Regions from separate parts of the Paenibacillus sp. FSL H7-0690 genome, predicted to be linked through region 2. Evidence: predicted binding sites of a transcription regulator. Region 2 holds the regulator's gene; the other holds the start of a gene.
What was found. Region 2 encodes Rex, which represses fermentation and respiration genes when NADH is low (regulators of the CRP and FNR family bind a similar motif). Its sites were predicted from a motif close to TTGTGAAATATTTCACAA; they were not measured.
Positions count from the first base shown of each region.

Region 1: MHI32_RS01105 (phosphoketolase family protein) is a predicted target of Rex. The motif match lies at 1,627-1,644, and genes of this name have one in related genera.

Region 1 is NZ_CP150281.1:231,747-238,804, forward strand. Features, by position in the region: gene guaD (guanine deaminase) at 1-158, opposite strand, end outside; gene MHI32_RS01095 (hypothetical protein) at 470-658, shown strand; gene MHI32_RS01100 (GntR family transcriptional regulator) at 746-1,468, shown strand; gene MHI32_RS01105 (phosphoketolase family protein) at 1,761-4,142, shown strand; gene MHI32_RS01110 (ABC transporter ATP-binding protein) at 4,303-6,498, shown strand; gene MHI32_RS01115 (DUF1854 domain-containing protein) at 6,491-7,024, shown strand.
Region 2 is NZ_CP150281.1:4,672,402-4,679,459, forward strand. Features, by position in the region: gene MHI32_RS20595 (AAA family ATPase) at 1-1,409, opposite strand, end outside; gene MHI32_RS20600 (hypothetical protein) at 1,402-1,944, opposite strand; gene MHI32_RS20605 (DUF5590 domain-containing protein) at 2,356-2,874, opposite strand; gene MHI32_RS20610 (amidohydrolase) at 3,047-4,348, opposite strand; gene MHI32_RS20615 (redox-sensing transcriptional repressor Rex) at 4,335-4,988, opposite strand; gene dinG (ATP-dependent DNA helicase DinG) at 5,119-7,058, opposite strand, start outside.

The DNA of each region.
Region 1 (7,058 bases), 2.5 Mb from region 2:
TCAAGCAAGGGTTGATAGTCGGCGTGCTCCGGTGCAACGATCATTTCTATCATCCCATCCGAATTGATACAGAAGAGATGATCCTTTAAAATTTGAATTTCTTTTGGGGATAGGCTAGAAAATGAAGTGCCTAGGAATATTTGCATATAATTTCTCATGATTTCCGCCTTAATGTTCGTCTTTTGGTGTGCATTCGTTATTATAATCCGTGAAAAAGGATAAGTCCAGACCAAAAGTCGAATAAAGGCGTAATTGACGGATAGGAGGAACTGAGGAATTGAAAGCGAATATGACGCATAGACGTCACGTTCGCTAGGCTAGAATACAGAAAAAGATAGAGGGAAGTAAAAAATGCTGATCGGCTTCGATTTCTTTACGGTTATAGGAAATGAATGCGGTTACTATCTTGTGATATAATAGATGAAATCGATCAATAGTTTGAGAAAATTGGATTAGGAGTGTTGCCTGGATGAGAAGATACAACATTTGGCGCCCGTTGATGTTAATTATTGTTGCTGTACTTACAAAAAGCTTGGTCACTAACCTGTGCATTTTGTTTGGTATGCAGGCTGAATCAGCAAGTAGTATGGGGACGCTGGGCATGGTCATTGCCGGTTTAGTGATGTACAATCGCATGACAAATCGCCGACGTAAATAAGCTGGCCGGATAGATTATAAACGTCTGGTTATTATGTTATAGTAAAGATTGAAATAAAACTTGTATCGACCTGAAAAGGAGTACTTCATGACACAGTTTGTCTACAAACAAATTATTGATGACTTAAAAATGAAAATTTTTGCTGGGCAGTTTCCCGATATGAAATTACCGGATGAACGAACGCTTAGTGAAACTTATCAAGTGAGTCGTAGTTCTATTAAAAGTGCTCTGACTAAAATGGCAAATGCCGGCATTATTTTTAAAAAGCGTGGCTCAGGGACATTTATAAATCCTTTATACATAAAAAATGAATCTATTTTTAACTACGAAGGCTCTAATTTAGGTGTCACCGACAATTTTCAAATGAATGGGAAGAAGCCAAAGATTAAAGTTTTGAAATTTGAGGTCATTCCACCAACGGAAGAACTACAGCGGGATCTGTTTTTAGGCCCTCATGATTTTGTTTACAAAATCATTCGCTTACGTCTTTTTGATGATGAACCCTTTATGATTGAAACGGGTTATATCCCAATCAAAATCGTGCAGAATTTAAATCAGACCATTATTGAAGGATCTATCTTTAATTATTTGGAGGATTCACGAAATCTGGCGGTAACCAAATCCTTTTTATCGATATCCGCAGAACCCTCTGAGGCTACGGATCAAGAGCTGCTGCATTTGCAGGCAAATGAGCCAGTAAGCATTATGGAAGGGATTTTCTTTTTAGATAATGGCACGCCATTTGAATTCTCCCATATGCGCTTCCACTATAAATACTTAAAATTTAATACCTTTGTGTCCGTTCATTAAAGTAAGACTGGGGAATTTTTCTCGGTCTTATTTTTTTTGTTTTGCGCAAAATAGATGAAGGATAAGGAGCAAATACCCCCGCAAACTTCAGTCCATATTTTTACATATATATTAATATTGACGTATTTTTACAGACAATTGACACTGTATTTCATACTATGTTCATATTTTCACAAAATTGGACCGTATCATTTGTTGAAAAGGTTGAATTAATTTTTCGCGGCGGTATGATGTACTTGTGGAAGAAATTACGGCAATGTAGACACAGAAAAAATTTTGGGGAGTGGAAGAAATGGTATTATCCATGGATGTTGATTACTCATCAAAAACTTATTTAGAGAAGCTTGATGCATACTGGCGCGCAACTAACTACATCTCTGTAGGTCAACTGTATTTGAAAGATAATCCGTTGTTAAGAGAACCGCTGAAAGAAGCAGACGTAAAGATTAAGCCCATTGGACACTGGGGAACTATTCCAGGCCAGAACTTTATTTATGCCCATTTGAATCGGGTCATTACTAAATATGATTTGAATATGTTCTACATCGAGGGCCCTGGTCATGGCGGTCAGGTTATGGTTTCGAACTCCTATCTCGATGGTAGCTATACTGAAATTTATCCGGAAATCACACAAGATATCCCAGGCCTGAAGAAATTGTTCAAACAATTCTCTTTCCCAGGTGGAGTTGCTTCCCATGCTGCCCCTGAAACACCTGGATCGATCCACGAAGGTGGCGAATTAGGTTATTCTCTATCCCATGGTGTAGGTGCAATTCTGGATAATCCAGATTTAATCTCCGCTGTTGTTATTGGTGATGGAGAGGCTGAAACTGGCCCATTAGCGGCTTCATGGTTCTCCAACCGGTTCATCAATCCAGTTACTGATGGTGCAGTTCTGCCGATCTTGCACTTAAATGGTTTCAAAATCAGTAACCCAACGATTCTGTCTCGTCAATCCAAAGAAGAAATTACTGCATACTTTAAAGGTATGGGTTGGGAACCGTTCTTCGTTGAAGGCGAAAATCCTGATCTAATGCATCCGGAAATGGCTAAGGTGCTTGATACCATCGTTGAAAGAATTGAAGCGATTCAAAAGAATGCACGTGACAACAATGACCTGACGCGTCCGGTTTGGCCAATGTTGGTCTTCCGTTCTCCTAAGGGCTGGACGGGTCCAAAGCAATGGGATGGTGTTCCGAATGAGAACTCTTTCCGTGCCCATCAGGTGCCGATTCCAGTGGATCAAAAAAATATGAAGCATGCTCCAGCGTTATTGGAGTGGATGAACAGCTACAGACCAGAAGAATTATTTGATGACAATGGTCGTCTGAACGCTGAACTTGCTGAGATTCTGCCAACTGGCGACAGACGTATGGGAATGAACCCAGTTACTAATGCTGGCAACCAAATTAAAGATCTAAACTTACCGAATTTCCGTAAGTTCGCACTTGATAATTCCAAACCAGGTGAAGTAATAGCACAAGATATGGCCGTTCTGGGTAAATACATGAAAGATGTTATCTCTCTGAACGAAGAGAACCGCAATTTCAGAATTTTCGGACCGGATGAAACAATGTCCAATCGTCTGGGACCTGTCTTTGAAGTGACGAAACGTCAATGGTTGGATCAAGTGATTGAGCCGAATGACGAATTCCTAGCTTCTTATGGCCGTGTTATCGATTCCCAATTGTCTGAACATCAGGCAGAAGGTTTGCTTGAAGGTTACGTATTGACAGGTCGCCATGGTTTCTTTGCAAGCTATGAAGCTTTCTTGCGTGTCGTGGATTCGATGATTACTCAGCATTTCAAATGGCTGCGTAAAGCAACAGATCAAAGCTGGCGTGCGGATATTCCATCATTGAATGTGGTAGCAACTTCAACTGTATTCCAGCAAGACCACAATGGTTACACTCACCAAGATCCAGGTTTGCTAGGTCACTTGGCTGATAAAAAACCAGAATTTATCCGTGAGTATTTGCCGGCTGATGCCAACTCCTTGCTGGCTGTCTTTGACACCGTCTTAAATGACCGTCAAAAAATTAACTTGATTGTTTCTTCCAAACATCCTCGTCCACAATGGTTCAGTGCGGATGAAGCACAAGAGCTGGTGGATAAAGGACTGAAGATTATTGACTGGGCAAGCACCGATCAAGGTGGAGAGCCTGATGTTGTCTTTGCTTCTGCAGGTACAGAACCAACTATCGAAAGCTTGGCTGCCATCTCTATCCTGCATGAAAAACTGCCGAACCTTAAAATTAGATATATCAACGTGGTAGACTTGTTGAAACTGAGAAGTCAAAAATTAGATCCGCGTGGCTTATCTGACGAAGAGTTTGATCAATTTTTCACAAAAGATAAACCAGTTATCTTCGCTTTCCATGGATATGAAGGTCTGATTAAAGACTTGTTCTTTGATCGCCATAACCATAACCTGCACGTACACGGATACCGCGAGAATGGCGATATCACAACACCATTCGATATGCGCGTATTGAATCAAATGGACCGCTTTGACTTGGCGAAGGAAGCTGTTCTGAGCTTGCCTAATGCTAACGACTATAAAGCGATCGCAGATGAAATGGATGCTATCGTTAAGAAACATCACCAATTCATTCGTGAAGAGGGTATTGATTTGCCAGAAGTAGAGAACTGGGTATGGAAAGCTTTGAAATAAGCGTATAGCCAGTACCATAGGAAGTAATACAAAAAGACACCTTTAGAGGTGTCTTTTTATTTGTTTAAATAACCATACAAAACAATTATAATCATTTTTTCATCTTTACCACTGTAAATATATGTGAGTAAATAGGTGGGTAAAGAAAGGGGAGAAATGTATGACATCTATTGATAAACTTCCCAAGTCTATAGAAATACAGCTTACAGAACAACCTTTATTTCACTCTGTATCTGATTTAATGAAAGATGGGCAATTCGGTGAGCAGTGGCTTGTATTGACTGAGAAGGAGATTTCCGTTTGGGGAACGGACGGGAAACTGGTCTCAAAGCTTCTAGTCTCGAATATTACTGATGCCCGGGTAGTAGGCGGGGTAGGCGGCGGATCGTTGCTTGTGGATACCCAAGAGGGGCCTATTATACTTATACGTTATACAGCATCACTTACCTCTATATTTGGTTTTGCTTCTAAATTAATTGGCGCTGTAGCTAAAGGCGAGGAACGGCCAACCGCTTCTGAAAAAGAGTTTCCAAGAAATTGTCCAAAATGCCGCAATCCGCTGCCGGAAGATTCACAAGCTTGTCCGGTGTGCAAGAGTAACGGCAAGGTTCTATTTCGGATGTTGAGTTACGCTAAGCCTTATAAGATCCAAATGATCGCCGCGGCGATTATGTTGATTTTTACTACATTGGTAGAGCTTGTTCCACCATTTTTGACGAAGATGATCGTTGATAATGTGTTGACAGAAAAGGATATGGGCTCAACGCTTCTATGGATTGTGATCGGGCTAGCAGCCACATCCTTAGTAATTACTTTAATGCAGACGCTACGTGGACTTATAGGGGTATGGATTGGTTCCAAAATCATGGGTGATCTTCGTCATGATGTGTATCATTCCTTGATGAAATTATCTTTATCTTTTTTCGACCGAAGACAATCTTCGCAATTTATTGGACGGGTGAATAATGATTCAGAGGCGATGCGGCAATTTATGACTGACGGTGTAATCTGGGTCTCGGGTGAATCGCTGCGGGTAATCGCTATTTTCACTATTATGTTCAGTATGGATTGGAAGCTAACGCTGCTTGCTATGCTGCCTATGCCGCTTATGGTGGTGCTGTCGACCGTGTTATGGCCGATGATTGGCAGACGTTGGTACCAGCAGTGGAGATCTATTTTTAGATTAAACGCTTTGGTTGGCGATTCTTTGCAGGGGATTCGTGTAGTCAAAGCATTCGGTCAGGAAACAACAGAGATGTCACGTTATACAGTCGCCAATAAGGAGCTGGTTCGGCATAATATTCGGATCGAAGGCTTATGGCAGGGGATGTTTCCTGCTTTTGCGTTGGTTGCTGGTGTGGGTACGTTATTAATTTGGTTTTATGGCGGGAAAACGGTGCTACAGGGCCAATTATCCATCGGTACGCTAATCGCTTTGGTGACCTACCTTGGGATGCTTCTCGGACCTTTGCAGTGGGTGAGCCAAATGATCAACTGGGCCAGCCATGCGATTTCAGCAGCAGATCGGGTCTTTGAAATTATGGATACACCGTCAGATGTGCCTGATACTGTGAATCCAGCAGCCATCGGCCGCGTAAACGGTGAGGTTGAGTTTAAGCGGGTTACTTATGGATACGAAAAACATCATCCTGTGCTCAAGAACGTGGATTTAAAAGTGGGTGCGGGCGAGATGATTGGTCTGGTCGGACATTCAGGTGCCGGTAAGTCGACGTTCATTAATATGATCTGTCGCTTCTATGATACAGATGAGGGAACCATTACCATCGATGGTGTGGACATCCGAAATATCAGCCAGTCAGATCTGCGTAGTCAGATCGGTGTAGTGCTGCAGGAGACGTTTCTATTCGACGGAACGATTGCTGAGAATATTGCCTATTCTAAACCGGACGCTACGGAATTAGAAATCATGCGCGCTGCAAAAATTGCCAACGCCCATGATTTTATCGTTCAATTGCCGGATGGCTATGATACAAGAGTTGGGGAACGTGGCCATAAATTGTCCGGTGGAGAGAAGCAGCGAGTGTCTATTGCTCGAGCAATAATTCACGATCCGCGAATTCTAATCCTAGATGAAGCAACAGCTTCTGTAGATACAGTGACCGAGCGGCAAATTCAAGAAGCGATCTCGCGACTGGTAAAAGGCAGAACGACATTCGCGATTGCCCATCGATTATCCACGCTAAGAAATGCGAACCGTCTTGTAGTGCTTGAACGCGGGAAGATCATTGAAGTGGGTACACATGAGGAATTGCTTGCTGCAGAAGGTGCTTACTTCAAGCTAGTTGAGGCACAGAAGGAAATGTCGCAGATTAAGGGGGTTGAGATGCATGAGTGATTCGAATCTTGTTAACGGGGAATTGAATCCTAAAGATCCCTATGAGATTAACATTCTTGAACCGGGTGCAATCTCTTTTAGCCGCAGTCAAGGTGGCGTGTTTCAAGGAGTAGTGGAGGGTCAAGTCTATGAGGAATTAATTCTTTTTCGTATATTTCCATTCCAATATACCACGGAGTATATTTCAGTTCGTAACTCCAAGAGTGAGGAGATCGGAGTCATTCGTGACATTGATCAGCTCGATGAAGAAAGTCGGGTGGAAGTGGACACAGAGCTCCGGCTGCGGTATTTTCTTCCGGTTGTAACCCGCATTGATTCTATTAAGCAAAAAGCGGATATGTGGATTTGGGAGCTGCAAACGAATCTGGGCCAGACCCGGATCGTTATGCGGAACCTGCACGAGCATATGCAGTATCCAAGTCATAAACGAATCATTCTTACGGATATCAATGGAAAAAGATGCGAAATCCGTGATTATCTAGCCCTGGATGTTCAGAGCCGAAGCAAGCTGAAGGATGTTTTATAGTCTAGTTATGAAAAAGCTCCGCAGCCATTTGTTG
Region 2 (7,058 bases):
AATACATTTCGTTGCTTTTCAAGGTGGTCGTGAGTACGTACCATCAATTCATCCAATATTTTACTGTTTTCCTTCATAAGCTCTTCAGTAGTAACCATTTCCAGCTTGGCGATACCCAACGAAGTCAATCCGGATTTCATCATGGTTTCGACAATATTCAGGGCCTGATCAAAATCGCCACGCGAACCTGTGCTTCGTCCGCCATAATACATTTCTTCTGCAGCCGCTCCACCAAGTGCGATCATAATCTGATCTTCTAGATAATCTTTAGTGTACAGATACTGCTCTTGTTGAGGATTGTGACGTACATAACCAAGGGCTTGCCCCCGCGGAGTCAGCGTAACCTGACTGACACTTCCCGGACGGAGCAGCTCAGCCATAATGGCATGTCCCAATTCATGGATTGCCACCCGCTTTTTCTCTTCGTGGTTTGTTTCTCTGTCCGTTTTTTCCCCCATCATAACCTTGTCAATCGCCATCGACAGATGCCGCTGCTCAACCTCTGTCAATTCCTCACGCATCATATAAATTGCTGCCTCATTCATAACACTTTCGAGCTGAGCACCGGAGAAACCATAGGCTTCTTCGGAAATTTTATCGAGGTTCACATTGGCATGAAGCGGCTTATTTTTGGCATGTAATTCGAGAATCGATCTGCGGCCTTTTTTATCAGGCATGTCCACTTGAATATGACGGTCAAACCGGCCAGGACGCAGCAATGCTGAATCAAGCATTTCTTTACGGTTAGTGGCTGCTACCAGTAGAATGCGTGGTGTTTCGTTGTTATAGATCCCGTCCATCTCAGTCAACAGCTGATTCAAGGTCTGATCATATTCTCGCTGCTGTCCGCCTTCACGCTTTCCGCCAATTACGTCAATTTCATCTATGAAAATAATAGCGCTTTGCTTGTTTTCCTTAAGGGCGCGGGTACGGGCATCCTTAAACAAATCGCGGATACGGCCGGCACCGACACCTACGTACATTTCTACAAACTCACTGCCTGATGCTGCCACAAATACAGAGTTCGTATAATGTGCTGCTGCTCTAGCCATAAGGGTCTTACCTGTTCCTGGAGGGCCTGTAAGCAGAATCCCTTTCAAAGGCCGAATCCCGAATTTGCTGATTTCCTCATGCCGGATCAAAAAATCCAACGCTTCACGAAGCTCCTGTTTTGCATTGTCTTGCCCGCCAATTTCTTCAAAAGTAAGCTTTGAAGGTCCATCCTTCTTGCGTTTCTTCCCGGCACCTGCATTTACCGCAAGTCCGCCTCTTAAATGAGCAATGATAAGTAACGCCGTGAGCATCCCAGCAGCAATTACAATCGGGAATATATTAATGCCTAGAAAAGCCATAAAAATAAACAAGACAGGAACAAATCCGATTAGAATTTCTTTAAGGTATTTAGGCATTATTCCATACCCCCAATGTCGCAGGTTTACGCGGCAAAATAATAAATTTGCTTTCTTTTCCATTACTCAAGCTTACATAGACATTATTGTCATCAATTTCTGTTGAGGCTATCACATTTTTATATTGTGGATATTGCGCTTTGAGTCCATCAAGTTCTGTGGGTATAAGTGTATATTTACGGCTCTCCATAGCTTCGGCTACAGAGAACATCGCTTTATCCCAGTATTCATCCAGCAGTTCACTGGAGTTCTGTTCTACATCAAGTTTTAGTGTACGTCCATCAATCATCGATTTTCCTTCTTGGGAGACGTACTGAACCAGTTCACGTAATTTCGTGCCTGGCTGGAGATCAAGTTTCAAAGTGACCTCATTGCGGTTAATACTGATATGAGAATTATTGACGCCCTCATATTGAGATACAATCTTCTGAAGTGGTTCCTGCATTGCAAACTGACGATACAAAAAGAAGCCACCAAACAATAGAGTAGCCGACAGTAGAGACGTTATCAGCACAGGTACAAGACGTAATTTCAAGAAACGTCCTCCTCTCAAAGATGACAAAATATAAAGCTCATTATAATAATTTATAGCTACTTGAGAGCTCATCAGAGAGACTGAAGTCTCTTATTGCTGTTCCTAATTACAAGTAGTAGTATATCACAGGTGTATATACTAATTTCAAAATAAATGTGAATATATTTAAAATTTAATTTTTTAAATATTTCCATCAATACCAAATAAATTCCTCACTTTCGACAAAACTGGCCTTGATTTTTAATCAATCGGCCTATTTTCGCATGTGAATTTAAGAGAATATTCGGTGATAACTACCCATTCAGTATATCACTTAGTATATCACTTTTGTACATCAAATAAATGTAAACAAGCGAACTTATAATAAGTTCGCTTGTTTACTATGCCACCCTTAATTTCCTTATGTTCAGCTTAACTTTTAGGTAAACTGTAACCTTCGCCCATTCGGGACCCATCCGAAAAGCGATAAAATTGATAATAATACCGACCGCTCTGATTATAAAAAAGCTGCCAAGCATACTCTCCGTTATATACTCCCGGCAGCAAGCGTTCAATCGTTATGTCCGGAAGATCAGCTTTGATAATGCCGCGTATTTGGGCTTCCGAGGTTCCTTTACTTAGTTCCTCAGCAAACACTGCGTCGTCGCCTTCAGCAAATTTTCCATCTACCGTAAAGCGGACCCAGACCATAAGAGCAGTCCCGGCTTCATTTTTCCCAGTTAATACCCAGTACACTGCATTTTCATCCCAAACCGATTTTTGTGCTTTGGTTACCTCTGTTAGACCCGCTCTGGTTTTGGCAACATCCTTAGCGATATCACGCTCGTTCCATTGATCTTTCATAATATAGGCATAGAACTGGATAAGTCCAAACCCCAGGAGCAGAATCAGAACTGACCCCAGGAGGATCCATTTTTTCCTTTTCTTCAAGGTACAGCTCCCTTTCTAGTAATATATCTTTTTTGATTATATAACACACCCGCGTGTTTATCCAAAATTTCATAATTTTCTAGCTTTCCCAGTCTTAAAAATGCACAAAAGGCCGCAACTTTTGCTAAAAGCAAAAAGTCACAGCCTATTATTTATTCGTTATTCTCCAGACTTAACGCTTCAATAAACCTTCGAAGGCTTCTTGCGCTTTACGCCGGATAGCTTCCTCATCCAGGGTTAAGCATTGTCCATGCTTGATGACCTGTTTACCATTCACCCACACATGCTCAACATCCTTAGCGCTAGCAGAGTAAACTGCATGAGACAACAGATCTGTGTGTGGCAGCAAATGCGGCTGATCGATATCAATAGCAATGAAATCAGCTTTCATCCCTACAGCAAGTCTGCCTACATTATTTAAAAAGATGGACTTCGCGCCATATTCTGTAGCCATACGCAGAGCTTCTGGAGCAGGGACAGCCGTTGGATCACCGCTGACACCCTTATGAATGAGAGCTGCAAGCCGCATCTCTTCAAACATATCCAAGTTATTGTTGCTTGCCGCGCCATCCGTGCCAAGAGACACCTTCACACCAGCTTTTAGAAGATCAGTAACCCGAGCCACTCCGCTAGCCAGCTTCAAATTACTGCCCGGATTATGAGATACACCCACATTATGGCGAGCCAAGATCTCAATCTCTTCATCATTTAAATGAACACCATGTGCAACTATCGAGGGACGTGTGAACATTCCAAGCTTCTCTAAGTGAGCTACAGGACGCAACCCGTAATCCGCCACATTTTGTTCCACTTCACGTTTCGTTTCGGACATATGCGTATGCATCGGTAAATCCAGATCATGCGCTGCCTGCACGAACTTAACCAGGAAGTCAGGAGGGCAAGTATAAGGGGCGTGTGGCGAGATCATAGTAGTAATTCTACCGTCAGCCTTTCCATGCCAGTTACGGGCAAAAGAAATCGCTTCCGCAAGCTTGTGATTCTGTACATCCTCTGGACATAACCCGATCACACCACGCATCAATACGGAACGGATACCTGATAACTCAGCTACCTCGGCTACTCGGTCCATATGATCATACATATCGAGGAAGGTCGTAGTTCCACCCTTCAGCATTTCCAATACAGATAAGGAGGTTCCCCAGTATACATCATCACCGGTGAACTTTTCCTCCATTGGCCACATCTTCTCCTGAAGCCACACTTGTAGCGCTAAATCATCTCCATATCCACGCAGCAAAGACATCGCCGCATGACCGTGTGTGTTTACAAGTCCAGGCATGAACAGCAGACGGCTGCCATCAACCACTTGCACTCCAGCTTCCATCTGAGGCTCTTCTTTTCCTATGTAAGTGATTAAATCATCTTCAATAGTCATATATCCACTCAGAACCGGCTCATCCGTTCCCGGAGTCAGAAAATACCCGCCCTTAATTATCGTTTTATTGTTGTTCATGTTCACTTTCTTCCTTTCCATCCCGCAAGTAATAAGCAAGACTTTGCAGATCAGTTGTAAAATCAGCTGCATGCACCCGGATATTCGGTGGTGTCTTCAGAATCACAGGGGCAAAGTTCAAAATCGCTTCAATCCCAGAAGAAATGAGGATATCTGCTACATTTTGAGCTTCTGAATCAGGTACGGTAATAATGCCAATGCGAATACCTTGCTCACGAATTGTGCTGCCTAGTTCATCCATCGGTTGCACAGTAAGGGAGTTGATCTTACGTCCAACCTTAGGAGCGTACGAATCAAATATAGCCGTGATTTTCATAGTATCTTTGAGATATGCATTGTAATTAGACAAGGCATGTCCGAGATTACCTGCTCCAACTAAAGCTACATTAAGCTGTTGATCCAGCTTCAGGATATGACGGATTTTCTCAATAAGATACGTTACATCATAGCCGATACCTTTTCTGCCGAAGTCACCAAAATATGCTAAATCCTTACGAATCTGTGCGGGATTAAGATCAAGCTTTTGCCCAAGTTCCTGAGAGGAAACTGTTAATATTTCGCGATTCTGGAGATCATTCAAAAAACGCAAGTACACAGGCAGTCTGCGAACAACGGCTTCTGATATTTTATCCGATTTCATATTTTTCCTCCTAAAAATAGTAATGTTCTTGTGAAAATCCATATTCAAACGTCTACCTCTCCTTATTAAGGACGGGACTGTAACACACCGCCCTTAAGGATAAGGAGGAGCTAAACTGAAGACGAGCGTTTTAAGAAGCGCCGCCATCCTCTAGCCATTCCGCTATGCGAGGGACCATTTGATCAGTAAGCATATGCTCCATTTTGGGACCAGGCAATGAATAAAGGAAATACTTCCCGTAATGAGATTCAATAACCCTTGTATCATAAACAATAACTATTCCACGATCCTGCGCCGTGCGAACCAGTCTTCCGAATCCCTGCTTAAAACGAATAACCGCTTGAGGAACAGATAATTTCATGAACGGATTCTTCTTCTGGGCCTGCAATAACTCCGACTTCGCTTCCGCCAACGGGTGATTCGGTGGTTGAAACGGAAGTCTCACGATGGCCAGGCAAGTCAGTGCTTCACCTGGAATATCTACACCTTCCCAGAAGCTGCTCGTCCCCAGCAATACGGATGCTGCACTGTCCTGAAAGCGGCGGATCAACTTGCTCCGGCTGCCACCTTCCACGCCTTGACCAAGCACCGTAATCTCTTGTGAGGCCAAAGCCTCTTTAAGCGGATCATATACCTGACGCAGCATTTTATAAGAAGTAAACAGAACCAGCATCCGCCCACGTGTTGTTTTAGCAGCTTCCGATAATGACTGTACGAGTGTATCGACAAATCGAGCATCGCCCACACTCCCCTTCACACTAGGAAAATCACGCGGTATAACTAGCAGTGCCTGCTCGCGATATTTAAAGGGAGATGGAAGGAGTGAGGTCATTAGACGTCCCTCTTCTGCAGCTTCGTTAAGTCCGAGATTATCAATCATAAATTGAAAAGATTTATCTACAGATAGCGTCGCCGAGGTAAGCACGATGCTTTTTTTCTTATCGAAGAACAACTCTTTAAGCTGGCTGCTAACATCCACAGGGACGGCATACAGCTGTAGGGATTTGCTGCGGTAATTTCCATTTGCCTCCAGCCAATATACTACATTATCGTCATTCAGCCCCATAAAGAATCTTACTTGCTCACGTATGGAAGCCAAATCTTTAAATAAACCGCTAATATCAGTAACAAGGCTGTCTGCTGAGGATTGGCTTTCCTGGTCACGCATCTCGTTAAGCATTTTATCACCCTTACGGATGATGTCGCTTAACGTCAGATTCATAGTGTTCTCTAGCGCAACCAATTCATCCCAATCCTTCGGCTTACGGGCAGGAAGCAACCGCATAACCAGTTGTCCCGCTTCTCCTGCCCCTGCATCACTGCGTTCCGGCAATAGGCTGAACAGCTTGTCGCTGAGTGCATCCCAGGTTTCTTTGACAGTAAGCAGATCCGGGTAGATCCGATCGATGACTCCGCTCCATTCTGAAGCCTCTTCACTGCCTGACGACTGTAATATTTGACGCAGAGCAGGGAGCTGTCCGTTTCGGCTATCTTTATACAGTCGCGATAACGTGTGTGCCACCGTGAAATGCTTCATATGCATGCCAAGATGTTTACCAGCCACATCTTCTAAATGATGTGCTTCATCAATGACAAGATGCTCGTAAGCCGGAAGCAGCTGGTGCCCAGCCTTAACATCTGCGAATAGCTTGGAGTGGTTCGTAATAACCACATCAGCAATCCCAGCTTCATGCTTGGCCCTATGATAATAACATTTGCGGAACCAAGGACAAGAACGGCCCAGACAGGAATCGGTATCGCTTGCCACCGTCTCCCAGAAATCACCGCCCCGGCCGCTTAAATTCAGCTCTTCATCATCCCCTGATTCACTTTGAGTGAGCCATACAATCATCTGAGCGGCAGTAAGCGCATCTTCCCTTGGGCTTATAAAGTCCTTTTTATTAATTTTATGCTCAAACTTACGCAGACACAAATAATGCCCTCTTCCCTTAAAAATAGCAGCTTTAAACGGAAAAGGAACTACCTGCGTTAACAAAGGGATATCCCGCTCGCGCAATTGGTCCTGCAGATTAATGGTATGAGTGCTGACCATGACTTTTTCATTGGTGC